Regions from separate parts of the Affinirhizobium pseudoryzae genome, predicted to be linked through region 3. Evidence: predicted binding sites of a transcription regulator. Region 3 holds the regulator's gene; each other region holds the start of a gene.

Region 1 (4,259 bases), 600 kb from region 3:
CCGCAAGGTCGAGTGGCGGTCGCTCTCCATCAACTTCGTCATGGTCTTCTCGCCCAACACCTTCCGCGGCGCCCCGCATGCCTGGCTTGCGACCCTGATGGACAGTTCTGCCTCGCCCGAAACGGAGGGTGAAATCCTGCGGGCCGTGACCAGCGCCTATCCGACGGTGACGACGGTGCGGGTGAAGGATGCGCTCGACATTGCCGGTCAGCTGCTTGGCCAGCTGGCAACGGCCATCCGCGCGTCGGCCGCCGTTGCCTTGATCGCCTCGGTGCTGGTTCTGGCCGGCGCCTTGGCCTCCGGAAACCGCGCCCGCACCCATGATGCCGTCATTCTCAAGACTCTCGGCGGAACGCGGTCTATGCTGATGCGGGCCTTCAGCTACGAATACATGATCCTCGGGCTGGCAACCGCGATCTTTGCACTGCTCGCGGGCGGCATCTCGGCCTGGTTCGTCGTCAGCAACATCATGAAGATGGAGGCAAGCTTCCTGCCGGACGTGGCGGTCATGACGGTCGTCGGCGCCCTGGTGCTCACCGTCGGGATCGGCCTTCTCGGGACCTGGCGAATCCTGGGACAGAAAGCGGCACCCGTGTTGCGCGAGCTGTGACGGAATGACCAAAACCTTGCCGGGCCTGCATTAAATCTTTGTCACCTTGGCGAATCCGGCGCGATTCGGGCCGAGGCTACTTGAAGCCATGCGGCCAACGGCGCATATTCAGGGCATGCTTGCTGAGGCTCCGCAGCGGCGCCAGGGCCAACCGGGCTCGACACCGTAGCAACATCGGGGCTTTGAGAGGACACCATGTCTGACCGCTTTAACTACCAGACCCGCGCCCAGACCGGCGCGATGATCGATGAAGGCCTGCGCACCTACATGCTGAAGGTCTATAACCTGATGGCGCTCGGTCTCGCCATCACCGGCCTTGCCGCTTTCGGCACCTGGCAGCTTGCCGTCGATGGCGGTCAGCTGACCGCATTCGGTACGGCGCTTTATGCGAGCCCGCTGAAGTGGGTGGTCATGCTCGCCCCGCTGGGAATGGTCTTTTTCCTGAGCTTCCGGATCAACCGCATGTCGGTCTCCGCCGCGCAGACGACCTTCTGGATCTATGCCGCGCTGATGGGCCTTTCCCTCTCGTCGATCTTCCTGGTCTTCACCGGCCAGAGCATCGTGCAGACCTTCTTCGTCACGGCGGCTTCGTTCGGTGCCCTCTCACTCTACGGCTACACCACGAAGCGTAACCTGACGGCGATGGGTTCGTTCATGATCATGGGTCTGTTCGGCCTGATCATCGCCTCGATCGTCAACATCTTCCTCGCCTCTTCGGCGCTTGGCTTTGCCATCTCCGTGCTCGGCGTACTGATCTTCGCGGGCCTCACCGCTTACGATACACAGAAGATCAAGGAAATGTACTTCGATGGCGACGACGCAGCCGTCATGGGTCGCAAGGCGATCATGGGTGCGCTGACGCTCTACCTCGATTTCGTCAACCTGTTCATGTTCCTCTTGCAGTTCCTCGGCAACCGCAACAACTGAACCGGATACCAGGTACACCTTTAGAAAGGCGGCTCTCGGGCCGCCTTTTTTCGTCGGCTTTCGCATTGCGGCGATCACGGGATTGTCATCAGGCCGGACGAGGCTTAGCGTTGGCCATCGTCCGATTGATTGAATTTGCAAGCTTCCATGACATTTCTCCTGCGCGACGCGACCGCGTCTGACCTTCCCGCCATCACCGCCATCTATCGCGACAGCGTTCTCAACGGAACGGCAAGCTATGAGCTTGATCCGCCGGATGAGGCCGAGATGCACGCCCGTTTCGAGGCGATCTTGGACAAGGGGTATCCCTACATCGCCGCCATCGACAGGGACGGCACGCTTCTGGGTTACGCCTATGCTTCGGCCTTCCGCACCCGCCCGGCCTATCGATGGCTGGTGGAGGATTCCATCTATCTCGCCCCTGAGGCCCGTGGACGCGGGATCGGCAAGGCCCTGCTGAAGGAACTGGTGGCCCGTTGCACGGGCGCCGGCTTCCGCCAGATGGTGGCGGTTATCGGTGGTGCCAGCGAAGCCTCCTGCGCGCTGCATGCAGCACTCGGTTTCCGGATGGTCGGAACGCTGACCGGCACCGGCTTCAAACACGAGCGCTGGCTGGATACGGTCTTCATGCAGCGTGAGCTGGGGGATGGCAACGCCACACCGCCCGGTGCGATTCGCCCCGGCGGGGGCTGAGCCAGACCTCCTGCGGTGCGGCCGGCCTATTCGACGAGCTTCAGAACCTTGTCGAAGACCTTGAGCACCTGCGGCAACTCATGGCCGCGCTTGAGGATCATGCCGTGCGTGTTGACGACGCTATAGGCACCCTGCTTGGCAGAAAGCTTCGGGTTTTTCTCGATGCGGAAGAGCGGCATCTCGCCCGAGCGTTTGAAGATGGAAAAGACCGCCTTGTCCTTCATATGGTCGATGGCGTAGTCCTTCCACTCGCCTTCGCCCACCATGCGGCCATAGATACGAAGAATCGCATCGAGTTCACGGCGGTGGAACGTGACAGGGATCGGATCCAGGTTCTGGCGGTATTGACCGAGATCGACGACGACATTTGCCGAGGATGAACCCGGCGCGTTTAAATCCGGCTGATCAGTCATCAAAGCTCCCAAGCCTTGTAACACTTCCATGACAGTGTGCCCGACTGGGGGCAAAATGCAAGCGACGAAGCGGAAACGCCGATCGTCCCGGGAAGGTCCCAGAGGGGCCGATTAAATCTGACATTGTTTCCGGTGTTTGCCCGAATTCGAACAAACAGACGCCGGATTCGCAGGGCAGTCTTCCTGTTATCCAGCTGGCGCCCCGCGCCAGACCGGGCCGGTCCTTGGCGTTGACCTTACCCCCAGCCCCCATCGCCAAGGGCCGGACCTTTCTCACCGGCCCTCAATCGTGCCGCTTGCGGCCCGCCATGATCAGCGTGGCACCGAGGATCGCCGCCGGCTCGCCCTTCGGGCTGGAGGTCTGCAGAAGCACGGCGCACCCATCCTTCTTCGTCCGTCCGAGTGTCTTTGCCGGCAGCGTGATCTTCTGTGGCTTTCCATCCCACATGCCGACCGTCTGCACGTCGTAAACGCTGTGCCAGTATTCCATGGTGCGGCCGCTGTTTTCGCCGCGCTGCACCTCGACCTCTTCCTTCTTGGTGAAGTAGGCGACCACGATATCCGCACGCCCCTCACCGGCGCCGATGTCGATGACCATCTGGTCATCCTGCATGCGGACTGCGACCGGCACCCTCATGCCTTCGCCCTTGCCGGTCATGTCCTCCACCAGCGTATTGATGGCGGGAAGATCCATGCCCTTCACATGCTGGCGGCCATTGATGATGGCCTGGGGGGTGTAGACGCCGCTGCGCCCCATGGAATGCGCGTAGCCATACTGGCGTTCGGTGTTCTCCTTGGAGCTCAGCGTGTCGGTCCAGCCGAGGTAGTTCCAGTAATCGACGTGGTAGGACAGAGCCACCACATCACCCTGCTGAACGAGTTTCTTCAGCGCAGCATCGGCCGGCGGACAGGAGACACAACCCTGAGAGGTAAACAGTTCAACAACGCCCTTCGGCGAAGCAACATCGCCTGCCCATGCGTTGCCGCAAAAGAACAGGGCCATCAGCAGCAGGGTGCCGCAACGGGCTGTCAGCAGGTGGGAATTTCCGAGAGGCATCACAAGTCTTCGTTGCACGAGGCAGTTTGGGTCGGGTCAAACCTAACCCGTCCCGTTCATCAATCGGAAGTCACAAGCGGGTGAGACCCCGCCGATCAGGAAATTGCGCATAAAAAAGCCGCCGAGCAAGTCTGCCCGGCGGCTTCACGATCAGTTTTTCACGATTCAGGCCGCGAGATCGCGCAGAACCGTCTGCAGGATGCCGCCATTGTTGACGTAGGTGACCTCATCCAGCGTATCGATGCGGCAGAGGATCTTGATCTCCTTCACGGACCCATCCGCATAGGTGATCTTGGCCGTCTTCCATTCGCGCGGCTTGATCTCGCCGTTGAGGCCTTCGATGGTGACGGTCTCGTCACCCTTCAGATCCAGGCTCTGCCAGCTCATGCCCTCTTCGAAGACAAAGGGAACGACGCCCATGCCGACGAGGTTCGAACGGTGGATACGCTCGAAGGACTGGGCGATCACGGCGCGCACGCCGAGCAGGTTGGTGCCCTTGGCAGCCCAGTCACGCGAGGAGCCGTTGCCGTATTCGACACCGGCGAAGATGACGAGCGGA
Region 2 (4,259 bases), 1.7 Mb from region 3:
GATCGCCGTCACGCGCTGTGCGTCGATCTCGCCGAGATCGGCCCGGTAAAGCCTCTCGGACTGGTCTATGGCGCGTTCGCCGCCACGGGTTGCCACATAGGCCATCACAGCACCTCAATCATTGTGGATCGCGGCAGGCCGAGCACTTGGTCGCCGTCGATCAGGAAGAGTTCGAAGCCGGTCGGATACAGGCAGCGGTCGCTCCGGATCGCCCAGACATCGTCCGGGATGCCTCCGATCCGGATCTCCACTTTGCCGTCGATGCCGGGACCCGACAGGCGAAGACCGCGACCGTGGCCAATCGTGGCTGAGGCAAAAACGGTTGCCCCTTCGTCCGGATACAGGTGGGAGCCTGTCGGCACATCGTCGAGAGCGGCAAGGCCGGCAGGTGTATCGAGCGCGAGGAAGGCGTGATCTGCCTGCGCCGCCGATGCGAGGCAGGCGCCGGTTGCGGCGATCCTTTCGGCAAGACCGGCATCGCTCGCAAAAACCCGGCATTCCCGGTCCACAAGGGCTTCTGCAACGGCAAAAGGATCGTTTTCCGGCAGCTGCCGGATGGTGCCTGGCCGCGCGAGCGCCCACATCAGCGCGTCATAGGTGGCGTTTGCGCGTGTCTCTGCGGCATTGCGAACCGGCACGACAGGGGCCGAGCGTTGGTTGAGGCTTTGGGTCACGATCAGAAGGTCTCCATCTCGACGCGCGTCGCCTCGACGGCACGCAGACGCTCTTCGTCTGCTGCCCGAATGCGCGTGGCTTGCGTCGCAATGAAATGGCCGAGACGCTCTTCGTCCGTTCCCGCCATCGCGGCGGCGTCGATCACGGCCATGGCCATGGCGCGCTCGAGATCGCGGCCGATCACCATGCCGTAGCCTTCGATCGGCCTATCCTTCAGGCGGATATGCGCTTCTGCGACAAGCACCTCACCCAGATGAAAATCGGTGGAGGCAACGGTGTCGCGCAGGGGGAGCATGACGAGGCCGGTGCGGCTTTGAACCACCTCGATCTCGCCGAGGAGGGGAAGCACACCCTCTGCAAAACCCTTCAGCAGGCCATCATCGGCCCGCGCCAGAGTATTCAAGAGATGGGCATGGGGAGGCATTCCGGCGCTGATGACGCCGGTCATTTCATCACTCATCGTTCGTCCTTTCGCGGGCCGACCCTAGCCTTGGGAGGAGGGGGAGGGATCGGGGTCGTCGAGGGTATCAATACTGAACTGCACGCGGTCTCCGGCCCAGACGGCTTCCGAATAGCCGATTGCCCGCCCGTCGGCGGTCACGTCGGTCTTGGTCAGCACCATGACGGGATGATCGACATGCTGGCTGAGCAGTCGCGCCTCGTCCGGTTCCGGCCGCCGCGTGAAGATGGTCGTGCGTTTGCGGAAATAGTCCGTGATGCCGTGGTCGCGGTAGATTTCGGTGACGGAGGTGCCCGTTGCGCGCCGGGCGCCGAGATCCGGAAAGAGTGCCGCTTCGTGGAAGGCCATGCCGAGATTGATCGGCACGCCATCGGCAAAACTGCGGCGCAGGATGCGGTGAACGAGCGTTTCTTCGGCGAGGCCAAGCGCCTGCGCCACCCGTGCCGGGGCCGGGATGATTTTCGCCGAGAGATGCTCGCCGGTCGGCGCTATGCCCTGCTCCAGAAGGTTTTGCCGAAACCGCGTGCGCCGCCCGATCTGGTAGGTGATGAGCGGCGCGGCCTCGACAAAGGTGCCGCGGCCCTGTTCGACCCTGAGCTTGCCCTCGACCGCCAGCGCCGAAACCGCGCGCCGCACCGAGTGGCGCCCTGCGCCGAATGCGGCGCAGAGTTCCGGCTCCGTCGGCAGGCGCGCGCCGGGCGCAAGCTTGCCCGAGGCGATATCGCCGGCGAGGCGGTCTCTGATGATCTGCCAACTGTCTCTTTGCATGCACGTCGTCCGATTCATTCGAATGAATCTGGAATAGCGCAATCGTATGACGTGGCGATGACGCCCTCGGAAAAGGGGACAGCGCAGGAGAGTGGCATTCTGCCGATGCACGCGCACCCAAAGGGTGAACCCTAAGAGGCCATCACGCGTCGGTTGGCAAGACGGCGCGACGAGCTGGGGCTGACGGGATTGCTAGCCGTCTTCCTTCACGAAGCGGGCGATATCGGCATGGGTGCCGAACCAGACATCGTCATGATCCTGGATATGGCGGATCAGCTCTTCGAGGATGAAGATCCGCGAGCGGTAGCCGGTCACATGCGGGTGCATGGTGAGCAGAAAGAGGCCGCCCTCCTTGTAGGCGCGGTCGAATTCCCGCTTGAAGATGTCGAGCACGGCGGGGGGCGGCGTATAGGGCCGGTGGGCGGTGAACCGGTTCATGTTGAAATAGACCGCATCGTCGCGGATCCATTCCACCGGCAATTCCACCATGCCGGTCGGTTCGCCATCCTCGACAAGCTCGTAAGGGTCGTCGTCGGCCATCAGCGAGCTGTCGTAAAGCAGGCCGAGTTCGCGCTCGATCTGCAGCGTCACCGGTGAAAAATCCCAGGACGGGGTTCGCATGCCGACGGCGCGCACGCCGGTGATCTTTTCCAGCGTGTCGGCAGCGCGCAGATGCAGTTCGCGCTCCTTTTCGGGCGGCACCTTGGTATTGACCTCGTGGATCCAGCCATGCAGGCCGATCTCATGGCCCTCGGCGATCACCTGTCGTTGTTCATCCGGGTAGAGCAGCGCGGCAACGGCGGGCACGAAGAAGGTGGCCGGAACCTGTGCCGCACGAAGCGTTTCGAGGATGCGCGGCACGCCGACCCGGTTGCCATACTGCCCTTGCGACAGGCGGCCGATGGATTCGCCGCCGTCGCGCAGTTCATTGGTCTCGTGATCGCTGTCAAAGGAAAGGGCGACAGCGCAGCGGGCGCCGCCTTTCCAGACCTTCGGTTTCAGCGAGCGTCCGGCGCGCACTTTGTCGACCTTGCCGCGCCACGTTGCTTCGTCCCATTGCCAGGGTTCCATTGCCACTCGTCCTTCCGGGTTATTCTGCAGCCATCGGCAGCACGGGAACGGCTGCCAGCAGGCGCTTGGTGTAGTCGTGCTGCGGATCGGCATAGATTGCGCCAGCCTCGCCTTCCTCGACGATCCGCCCGCGATACATGATGGCGACGCGATCGCAGAGGTGACGCACGACCGACAGGTCATGGCTGATGAAGATCAGCGACAGGTCGAGCTCCGATCGCAACCGGATGAGCAGGTTGATGATCTGCGCCTGGATCGACACGTCAAGGGACGCGACCGGCTCGTCGCAGACAACGACATCCGGCTGCATGGCAAGCGCGCGGGCAATGGCGATGCGCTGTCTCTGCCCGCCGGAAAACTGATGCGGGAAGCGGTTGGCGAAGGCCGGATCAAGGCCGACCGCCGCCAGCCAGTCCGCCACATAGCGCCCGGCTTCGGACCGCGTGACAAGCTTGTGGGCAAGCGGTCCCTCCGCCACGATGTCGCCGATGCGCATGCGGCCGTTGAGAGAGGCAAAGGGATCCTGGAAGATCGTCTGAACGCGGGTGGTGATCTTCGCAGGGCTGCGGCCGCTGCTCATCACGGGTTGCCCGTTGAGACGAACGGTGCCGGCGCTCGGAACGGTGATGCCGGCCGCCATGCGTCCAAGCGTCGATTTGCCGGAGCCGGATTCGCCGACCAGACCCAACACCTCGCCGCGCTTCAAGACAAGACTGACGCCATCGACCGCCTGCACGCCTGTCACCGGCTGCGCGAGGCCCGACTTGATCGCCAGCCGGCGCACGATGCCGGCAGGTTTTTCGAACCGCTTCACCGCCTGATCGATCACCAGATAGGGGCTCCCCAGCGGCGGCAGATTGGCGGTCGCGGCCTTTCGCGGCGGTGGTGCCGCATCGGCGATCCCGCTGCCGCGCAGGAGCAGCTGCCCGGGCTTCGCCCGCGAGGGCAGCGCGTCCAGCAGCGCGCGCGTGTAGTCGTGCTGCGGTCGGGTCAGTACCCCGAGTGCCGGACCGATCTCGACGATCTTGCCCGTCTTCATCACCGCAACGCGATCGGCAATCGACGAGACGATGGCGAGGTCATGGCTGATCCAGATCAGCGCCGTACCGAGTTCGGCGACCAGTTCCTTCATCTCGGCAAGGATTTCCGCCTGGATCGAGACGTCAAGCGCGGTGGTCGGCTCGTCGCAGATGATCAGTTTCGGGCGGTGCAGAAGGGCGATCGCAATCGCCACACGCTGGCGCATGCCACCGGAGAACTGGTGGGGGAAGAAATCCACCTTGCG
Region 3 (4,259 bases):
TGTTCCTGATCCTGATGAATTTGTCCGCCATCATCTTGCGTCGCCGCTATGAGCGTCGTTGGTAGTAGGGAGAGTTCGTAATGATGAATAATATCTCGACAACGATGAATACGACGACGACCACGAAAGCAGCTGCCATGATCGACTCGAAGATTTCCGCGCGCAACGTCCAGGTGTTTTATGGCGAAAAACATGCCATCCGGGACGTGAACATCGAGATCCGTCCGCGCTCCGTCACGGCCTTCATTGGGCCGTCCGGCTGTGGAAAGTCCACCTTCCTGCGCTGCATCAACCGCATGAACGACACGATCGACAGCTGCCGTGTGGAAGGCAACATCCTGATCGACAACGAGAACATCTACGATCCGAAGGTCGATCCGGTGCAGCTGCGCGCCAAGGTCGGCATGGTGTTCCAGAAGCCGAACCCGTTCCCGAAGACGATCTATGAGAACGTTGCCTACGGTCCGCGCATCCACGGCCTCGCCCGCAAGAAGTCGGATCTCGACGAAATCGTCTCGTCTGCTCTGCAGAAGGCGGGTCTCTGGAACGAAGTGAAGGATCGCCTGCATGAATCCGGCACGGGTCTCTCCGGCGGCCAGCAGCAGCGCCTGTGCATCGCCCGGGCGGTCGCCGTGTCGCCGGAAATCATCCTGATGGACGAACCCTGCTCGGCGCTCGATCCGATCGCGACGGCCAAGGTCGAGGAACTGATCCACGAACTGCGCACCAACTTCACCATCGTCATCGTCACGCATTCCATGCAGCAGGCGGCGCGTGTGTCCCAGCGCACGGCTATGTTCCACCTCGGCCTGCTGGTCGAAGAGAACGACACCGACAAGATGTTCACCAACCCGGATGATCAGCGCACGCAGGATTACATCATGGGTCGCTTCGGCTGATGCCGCGCCGATCCGCCTTCCGCTGACAACCCTTGATCCGAGGATGACAAACCATGTCCCCCAGCCATATTCTCTCGGCCTATGACGAAGACCTGAAATACCTGAACCGCCGCATCTCCGAAATGGGCGGCCTTGCCGAACAGATGTGCGGCGATGCCGTTCGCGCGCTCGTCAATTCCGATGGTGCACTTGCCCAGAAGGTCATCTCCGACGACGTGATCCTCGATACCGCCGAGCGCGAGATCCAGGAGAAGGCCATCATCACGATCGCCCGCCGCCAGCCGGTGGCCGGAGACCTGCGCGAAATCATCGGCGTGCTGCGCATCGCCTCCGACCTGGAACGCGTCGGCGACCTCGGCAAGAACACTGCCAAGCGCGTGATCGCCGTTCAGGGCACCGGCGTGCCGCGCAAGCTCGCACGCGGTTTGGAACATCTCTCCGATCTGGCCCTCGTCCAGCTCAAGGAAGTGCTCGACGTCTTCTCCAACCGCTCGGTGCAGAAGGCGGAAGCCATCCGCCTGCGCGATGAAGAGATCGACGCGATGTACACCTCGCTGTTCCGCGAACTCCTCACCTACATGATGGAAGATCCGCGCAACATCACCACCTGCACCCATCTCCTCTTCTGCGCCAAGAACATCGAGCGCATCGGCGACCATGCCACCAATATTGCCGAGACGATCTATTACATCGCAACTGGCGCTGCCCCCGAAGGCGAACGCCCGAAGGACGACACGTCGAACACGCTGGGCGCAGTGGCAGAGTAAGGGCGCTACCGGCGCCTGCTTTCAGGAGTGCATGAACCATGCTGCCGAAAATTGCGGTTGTTGAGGATGAAGAAGCGCTGAGCGTGCTTCTTCGCTATAACCTCGAGGCCGAGGGGTATGAGGTGGAAACCATCCTGCGCGGTGACGAGGCGGAAATCCGCCTGCAGGAGCGGCTGCCGGATCTCCTGATCCTCGACTGGATGTTGCCCGGCGTATCCGGCATCGAGCTTTGCCGCCGCCTGCGGATGCGCCCGGAAACCGAGCGCCTGCCGATCATCATGCTGACGGCGCGTGGTGAGGAGAGCGAACGCGTGCGCGGTCTGGCAACCGGTGCCGACGATTATGTCGTCAAACCCTTCTCGACGCCGGAACTGATGGCGCGGGTGAAAGCGATGTTGCGAAGGGCCCGGCCGGAGGTGCTCTCCTCGGTTCTGCGCTGCGGCGATATCGAACTCGATCGCGAAACGCATCGCGTCCACCGCAAGAGCCGCGAGGTGCGTCTGGGGCCGACCGAATTCCGGCTGCTGGAATTCCTGATGGCCTCGCCCGGTCGCGTCTTTTCCCGCTCGCAACTGCTCGATGGTGTCTGGGGCCACGACATCTACGTGGACGAACGCACCGTCGATGTGCATGTCGGACGGCTGCGCAAGGCGCTGAACTTTTCCAACATGCAGGATGTCATCCGCACCGTCCGCGGTGCCGGTTATTCCATGGAAGCGTGAACCCTCGCGCCTGATCTCCACCATCGAACCCGGCCTCGTGCCGGGTTTTTTGTTGGCTCCCTCCAAAATCCGGGCACAAAAAAAGCGGGCCTCGTACCCGCTTTCTTCGAGATGCGCTGGAATGATCAGCCGCGGGCGACCGCATTGGCGGCGCGGCGGCGCTCGTTCACCGGCTGGTAGGCCAGGCGGGCGTGGTATTTGCAGTAGGGCGAGCTTTCGCCGGATTCTGCGCCGCAGAAGTGGAAATCGTCCTTCAGCGGGTCGCCGACCGGCCACTTGCAGGTGCGCTCCGTCAGTTCCGTCAGCGCCAGGCGGCGTGCCATCGGAACGATGACGTTCGTCGTGGTGACCGGTTCCTGCGTTTCGAGAATGGTGAGTTCGATCTCTTCCTTCACCATCGTGGCGCCGACAGAGCGGGTCACCGTGCGCGTGGCCGCGCCAGGGGCCGTCGCCGCCGTCGGGCGGGCATTGTAGGTGGTGGGGCGCGGTGCAGGGGTGGTGCGCTTCTGCGTCCGGTTCTGCTGGGCGTTTCCGCCTGCCTTCACACGTCCCGGAAGGCACAGCCGGTGCACCTTGCCGATGACCGCGTTGCGGCTCACGCCGCCCAGTTGCGCGGCAATCTGGCTCGCGCTCAGTCCTTCCGCCCACAACCTTTTCAGTCGTTCGACGCGTTCGTCATCCCAATTCATGCTGTCTCTCCGCCTTGAGCACACCCAGCAAGACAGAATCTCTCACCGTTACGGCGAACGTAATTCGCCGCGCATACTACATCTATACTTTTGGTGACTAGTTCCGCCGCATGCAGTCTAGTAATTGATCTTTAACCTAATGGGCGGCGGACTCGCTGACAAGAGTCGCCGGAATCGTCGCGAATCGATTTCCGGGTTTTCCCCAACTTGCTGCCGCATAGAGTCATTTTTGTCACAGCTGCCGCAAGGGGCGCCAAGCGGGCTTCCGCGGCGTGAATCGACGCGGAATCCACGCTTTTGTTGACAGCGCGGGATGAAATGCGGATAGTGCGCCTGCCGCCCTTTGAGGCGGCATTTTTGATTTCTGGCGGCCCCGGCTGCCTGTTCTGGACAGTATGCCTGAAGGAGTGCATCGCCATGGCTGAAGCTGCGCTTTTCGACACGTTTGCAAGGGCACCACTGCGTTTCGTGCGCGGCGAGGGTGTCTGGCTCGTGACGGAAACGGGCGAGCGATATCTCGATTTCGGCGCAGGCGTGGCCGTGACCTCGTGTGGTCATTCCAACCCGCATCTTGTCGCGGCCCTGAAGGATCAGGCGGACAAGGTCTGGCACCTGTCGAACCTTTACGAGATCCCGGACCAGGAGCGGCTGGCCCGCCGGCTGGCGGATGCCACCTTCGCCGACAAGGTGTTCTTCACCAATTCGGGTGCCGAAGCGCTGGAATGCGCCATCAAGACGGCGCGGCGCTACCATTATTCCAAGGGCTATCCGGAAAAATTCCACATCATCACCTTTGAAGGCGCCTTCCACGGCCGGACCATCGCGACGATCGCAGCCGGCGGTCAGGAAAAGTACCTGGAAGGCTTCGGCCCCAAGGCGCCGGGTTTTGACCAGGTGCCCTTTGGGGATCTGGATGCGCTGAAGGCGGCGATCACGGAACACACCGCAGCCCTGCTGATCGAGCCGATCCAGGGCGAGGGCGGCATCCGGGTCGTGACCAAGGAATTCCTGCGCGAACTGCGCAACCTGTGCGATGAACACGGCCTGTTGCTGATGTTCGATGAGGTGCAGACGGGCGTCGGTCGGACCGGCAAGTTCTTCGCGCATGAATGGTCGGGTGTCACCCCGGATATCATGGCGGTGGCCAAGGGGATCGGCGGTGGTTTCCCGTTCGGCGCCTGC
Region 4 (4,259 bases), 150 kb from region 3:
ATGGCAGAGTTTTGAAGGAAAAGGCAAGGGGGCCTGCCAATCGCGTGGAGGATTTCGGTGCGGTGCAAGAGACTTCGCACAGCTTTCCACAGCCATGCGTGGTGATGCTGCCTGCTTGCCCAATCTGCCGGCCTCCCCCATAAAGGCGAAAACAGCCCGGAATAGCCCAGAAAGGTCAGGCGCAGACGTGACGGATAATGAAAAGGCGACCTCCCGAACCTACCGTGTCGCCAATGTCGCGGTGCCGGCAAGGCCGCTCGAGCCGGCGCTTTATCTGGTGGCAACGCCGATCGGCAATCTGGGTGATATCACGCTTCGGGCACTCGAAACGCTGGCGGGCGCCGATGTGCTGGCCTGCGAGGATACCCGCGTCACCCGCGTGCTGCTCGACCGCTTCGGCATTTCTGGCCGTCCCTTCGCCTATCACGAGCACAATGCCAACGAGGCCGGGCCAAGGCTGATTGCGGCGCTCGATGAGGGCAAGTCCGTCGCGCTTGTTTCGGATGCCGGAACGCCGCTCGTCTCCGATCCGGGGTACCGCCTCGGTCAGCTGGCGCTGGAGGCCGGCCACAAGGTGGTGCCGATCCCCGGTCCCTCCGCGCCGCTCGCCGCCCTCGTCGGCTCCGGCCTGCCGTCCGACGCCTTTTTGTTTGCGGGTTTCCTGCCGGTCAAGGAAAAGGGACGCCGCGACCGGCTGGCGGAACTCTCCAAGATCCCGGCGACGCTGATCTTCTTCGAATCGCCGCACCGGATTGCCGACACGCTGGTCATCGCCGCCGACGTGCTGGGGCCGTCCAGGCCGGCCTGCGTCTGCCGGGAACTGACCAAGACCTTCGAGGAGTTCCGCCGGGGATCGCTCGGCGATCTCGCGGCCCAATATGCCGATGCGACGGTGAAGGGCGAGGTGGTGCTGGTCATCGGCCCGCCGGCCTTTGACGATGTGCCGGCTGCGGTCGATGTCGACGTGATGCTGCGAGAACTTGCCGCCAGCATGCCGGCGACGAAGGCGGCCGCCGAGGCCGCGCGCCTGACTGGCCTGTCGCGCAAGGATCTCTATCAGCGGCTCATCGAATTGAAGGATGGCGATGGCGGCTGACGAGAAAAGGCTGAAGCGGCGGAGGGCGGAGCGCCGCGGGCGCCTTGCCGAATATGCCGCGGCCCTTTTTCTGCGGCTGAAGGGTTACCGAATCCTCGTCATGCGCTATCGCACGCCTTCGGGTGAAATCGATATCATTGCCCGCCGCGGAGATCTTGTTGCCTTCGTCGAAGTGAAAATGCGCCAAGATGCGCGTAATGCCGTGGATGCTGTTGGTCCTGCAACGCAGCATCGCATCCGTGCTGCTTCCAACCATTGGATTTCAAGGCAGTCCAACGCACATCTGCTTTCCTATCGATACGATATTGTTGCAATGCAGCAATGGAAGCTTCCCCGACATTTTGTGGATGCCTTCTGAAAAGCTTGCAAAGCTGTGCAATATCAGGCTCTCCTGTAATGGTGCTGTCATAAATCCTTTAAGGACGCGTCACATAAGGCCGCTAAGCCAGCCACATCCGATCTACCGGAGATAGAGGGAGACACCATGTTCAAGAAGCTCGCATTGGCCGCAGCAGCGCTCGCGCTCTCGGCAACCACCTCGCTCGCAGCAACCGAAGTCACCTGGTGGCACGCCATGGGTGGCGAACTCGGCAAGAAGCTCGAGGAGATCGCCACGAAGTTCAACGAAAGCCAGAGCGACTACAAGGTCGTTCCGGTCTACAAGGGTTCGTATCCGGAAACCCTGACCGCAGCGATCGCTGCGTTCCGCGCCAACCAGCAGCCGGCCATCGTGCAGGTTTTCGAAGTGGGCACGGGCACGATGATGGCCGCCAAGGGCGCCGTCTATCCGGTCTACAAGCTGATGAAGGATGAAGGCGAAGCCTTCGACACGAAGTCTTTCCTCGGTCCGGTCGTCGGGTATTATTCCGATACGGAAGGCAACATCCTGTCGCTGCCGTTCAACTCCTCGACGCCGATCCTCTATTACAACAAGGACGTCTTCAAGAAGGCCGGCCTTGATCCGGAAGTGGCACCGAAGACCTGGAAGGAAGTCGAAGACTTTTCCAAGAAGATCGTCTCTTCCGGCGCTGCTAAGTGCGGCTTCACCTCGGCCTGGATCACCTGGGTTCAGACGGAAAACCTGTCGGCTCTGCACGACCAGCCCTTCGGCACGCTGGAAAACGGCTTCGGCGGCCTGAAGAGCGAGTTCAAGTTCAACGGTCCGGTTCAGGTCAAGCATTGGGCCAACCTGAAGAAGTGGCAGGATGAAGGCCTCTTCAAGTATGGCGGCCCGGTGGGCGGCGATCAGGCAGCGACGATGTTCTACGCCCAGGAATGCGCCATGACGATGAACTCGTCGGCCGGCCGTGCGGGCGTCATCAACAACGCCAAGAACTTCACTCCGGGCTTTGCTCCGCTGCCCTATTATGACGACGTCACGAAGGAGCCGAAGAACTCCATCATCGGCGGCGCGACGCTCTGGGTTCTGAATGGCAAGGACAAGGCCGTCTACAAGGGCGTTGCGAAGTTCTTCTCCTACCTCTCGAAGTCGGAAGTCCAGGCCGACTGGCACCAGTTCACCGGCTACCTGCCGATCACCAACGCGGCCTATGAGCTTGGCAAGAGCCAGGGTTACTACGCCAAGAACCCAGGCTCCGATATCGCTATCGAGCAGATCACCCGCGGCACGCCGAGCGCGAACTCCAAGGGTCTGCGTTTTGGCAACTTCACCCAGGTTCGCACGATCGTGGATGAAGAGTTCCAGTCGCTGCTGGCCGGCAAGAAGGACGCCAAGCAGGCTCTCGACAGCGCCGTCGAGCGCGGCAACAAGCTGCTTCGCGAATTCGAAGCCGCCAATAACTGATCATCGCTGACCCAGAGGGGAGGGGCGGCCGACGGCCGGTCCTCCCTTCCTTTGTCCGGACCAATCTGGCAGGGCTCAATGGATACCAAAAAAACGACCTTCAACAGCCGGCTGCTGCCTTACCTGCTGCTCGCGCCCCAGCTTTTCATCACGCTCGTATTCTTCATCTGGCCGGCGGCGCAGGCGGTGAAGTCCTCCTTCGAGCGGGAAGACCCCTTCGGTCTGTCGACCGTCTTTGTTGGATTTCTGCATTACCAGCGCCTCTTCGAGGATCCGAACTATCTGGATGCCCTGTCGCGGACGGCGGTCTTTGCCGTGTCGGTGACGGCGCTGTCGATGATTCTCGGCCTTGCCTTCGCCGCTGCCGTGGATCGCCTGGTGCGCACCGGCAAGGTCTATACCACGCTGCTCGTCTGGCCCTATGCCGTGGCCCCGGTGGTCGCCGGCGTGTTGTGGTGGTTCCTGTTCAACAGTTCCACGGGCCTCATGCCCTTCTTCCTCGAAAAGATCGGGATCGATTGGGATCATGATCTGAACGGCACCCAGGCGATGATCCTGATCATCATTGCCGCGGCCTGGAAACAGGTATCCTACAATTTCCTGTTTTTCCTCGCCGGCCTTCAGTCCGTGCCGCAATCGCTGATGGAAGCCGCCGCGATCGATGGATCGGGACCGGTGAAGCGCTTCTTCACGATCTCTTTGCCGCTATTGTCGCCCACCACCTTTTTCCTGTTCATCATCAACGTGAACTACACGATGTTTGACACCTTCCCGATCGTCGATGCGACGACGGTGGGCGGTCCGGCACAGGCGACCACGACGCTGGTCTACAAGGTCTACCAGGATGGTTATCTCGGCCTGAACCTCGGCTCGTCCTCGGCGCAGTCGGTTCTCCTGATGATGATCGTGATGGTACTGACCTTCGTGCAGTTCCGTTATGTTGAACGCCGCGTGCAGTATTGAGGGCCGATCATGGTTGAAAACCGCCCCTTCCTGACCTTTCTGACCCATGCCTTCCTGATTCTTGGCTTCGTTCTCGTGGCGCTGCCGGTCTATGTGGCGGTCATCGCCTCGACGCATGACATTTCGACCCTGATGAGCGGCCCCGTACCGCTTCTGCCGGGCTCGCATTTCATCGAGAATTACACCCAGATCCTGACGAGCGCTTCGGCAGCGAACGGCCTGCCGAACTATTCGCACATGGCGTTGAATTCGCTGATCATGGCGCTGGTGATCACCATCGGAAAGATTTCGATCTCGATCATCTCGGCCTTCGCGATCGTCTATTTCCGGTTTCCGCTTCGCCAGCTCGCCTTCTGGATCATCTTCGTGACGTTGATGCTGCCGGTCGAAGTGCGC

The links. The regulator PhoB, encoded in region 3, activates phosphate uptake and scavenging genes when phosphate is short. The targets are predictions, from matches to a motif close to TGTCATNNANCTGTCAT.
Region 1: a site for PhoB is predicted at 2,661-2,677, ahead of G6N78_RS06450 (DUF2794 domain-containing protein). Genes of this name have one in related genera too.
Region 2: a site for PhoB is predicted at 1,950-1,966, ahead of phnF (phosphonate metabolism transcriptional regulator PhnF). Genes of this name have one in related genera too.
Region 4: a site for PhoB is predicted at 1,489-1,505, ahead of ugpB (sn-glycerol-3-phosphate ABC transporter substrate-binding protein UgpB). Genes of this name have one in related genera too.

The regions. Positions count from the first base shown of each region.
Region 1 is NZ_CP049241.1:1,304,688-1,308,946, forward strand. Features, by position in the region: gene G6N78_RS06435 (ABC transporter permease) at 1-610, shown strand, start outside; gene G6N78_RS06440 (Bax inhibitor-1/YccA family protein) at 806-1,537, shown strand; gene G6N78_RS06445 (GNAT family N-acetyltransferase) at 1,685-2,230, shown strand; gene G6N78_RS06450 (DUF2794 domain-containing protein) at 2,257-2,643, opposite strand; gene G6N78_RS06455 (DUF1223 domain-containing protein) at 2,927-3,646, opposite strand; gene acnA (aconitate hydratase AcnA) at 3,866-4,259, opposite strand, start outside.
Region 2 is NZ_CP049241.1:2,695,928-2,700,186, forward strand. Features, by position in the region: gene G6N78_RS13030 (carbon-phosphorus lyase complex subunit PhnI) at 1-105, opposite strand, end outside; gene phnH (phosphonate C-P lyase system protein PhnH) at 105-674, opposite strand; gene G6N78_RS13040 (phosphonate C-P lyase system protein PhnG) at 677-1,135, opposite strand; gene phnF (phosphonate metabolism transcriptional regulator PhnF) at 1,160-1,903, opposite strand; gene G6N78_RS13050 (polysaccharide deacetylase family protein) at 2,096-2,974, opposite strand; gene G6N78_RS13055 (dipeptide ABC transporter ATP-binding protein) at 2,994-4,259, opposite strand, start outside.
Region 3 is NZ_CP049241.1:700,498-704,756, reverse strand. Features, by position in the region: gene pstA (phosphate ABC transporter permease PstA) at 1-65, shown strand, start outside; gene pstB (phosphate ABC transporter ATP-binding protein PstB) at 138-899, shown strand; gene phoU (phosphate signaling complex protein PhoU) at 953-1,666, shown strand; gene phoB (phosphate regulon transcriptional regulator PhoB) at 1,705-2,388, shown strand; gene G6N78_RS03420 (GcrA family cell cycle regulator) at 2,514-3,077, opposite strand; gene G6N78_RS03415 (aspartate aminotransferase family protein) at 3,495-4,259, shown strand, end outside.
Region 4 is NZ_CP049241.1:846,461-850,719, reverse strand. Features, by position in the region: gene rsmI (16S rRNA (cytidine(1402)-2'-O)-methyltransferase) at 188-1,096, shown strand; gene G6N78_RS04160 (YraN family protein) at 1,086-1,454, shown strand; gene ugpB (sn-glycerol-3-phosphate ABC transporter substrate-binding protein UgpB) at 1,581-2,900, shown strand; gene ugpA (sn-glycerol-3-phosphate ABC transporter permease UgpA) at 2,979-3,863, shown strand; gene ugpE (sn-glycerol-3-phosphate ABC transporter permease UgpE) at 3,873-4,259, shown strand, end outside.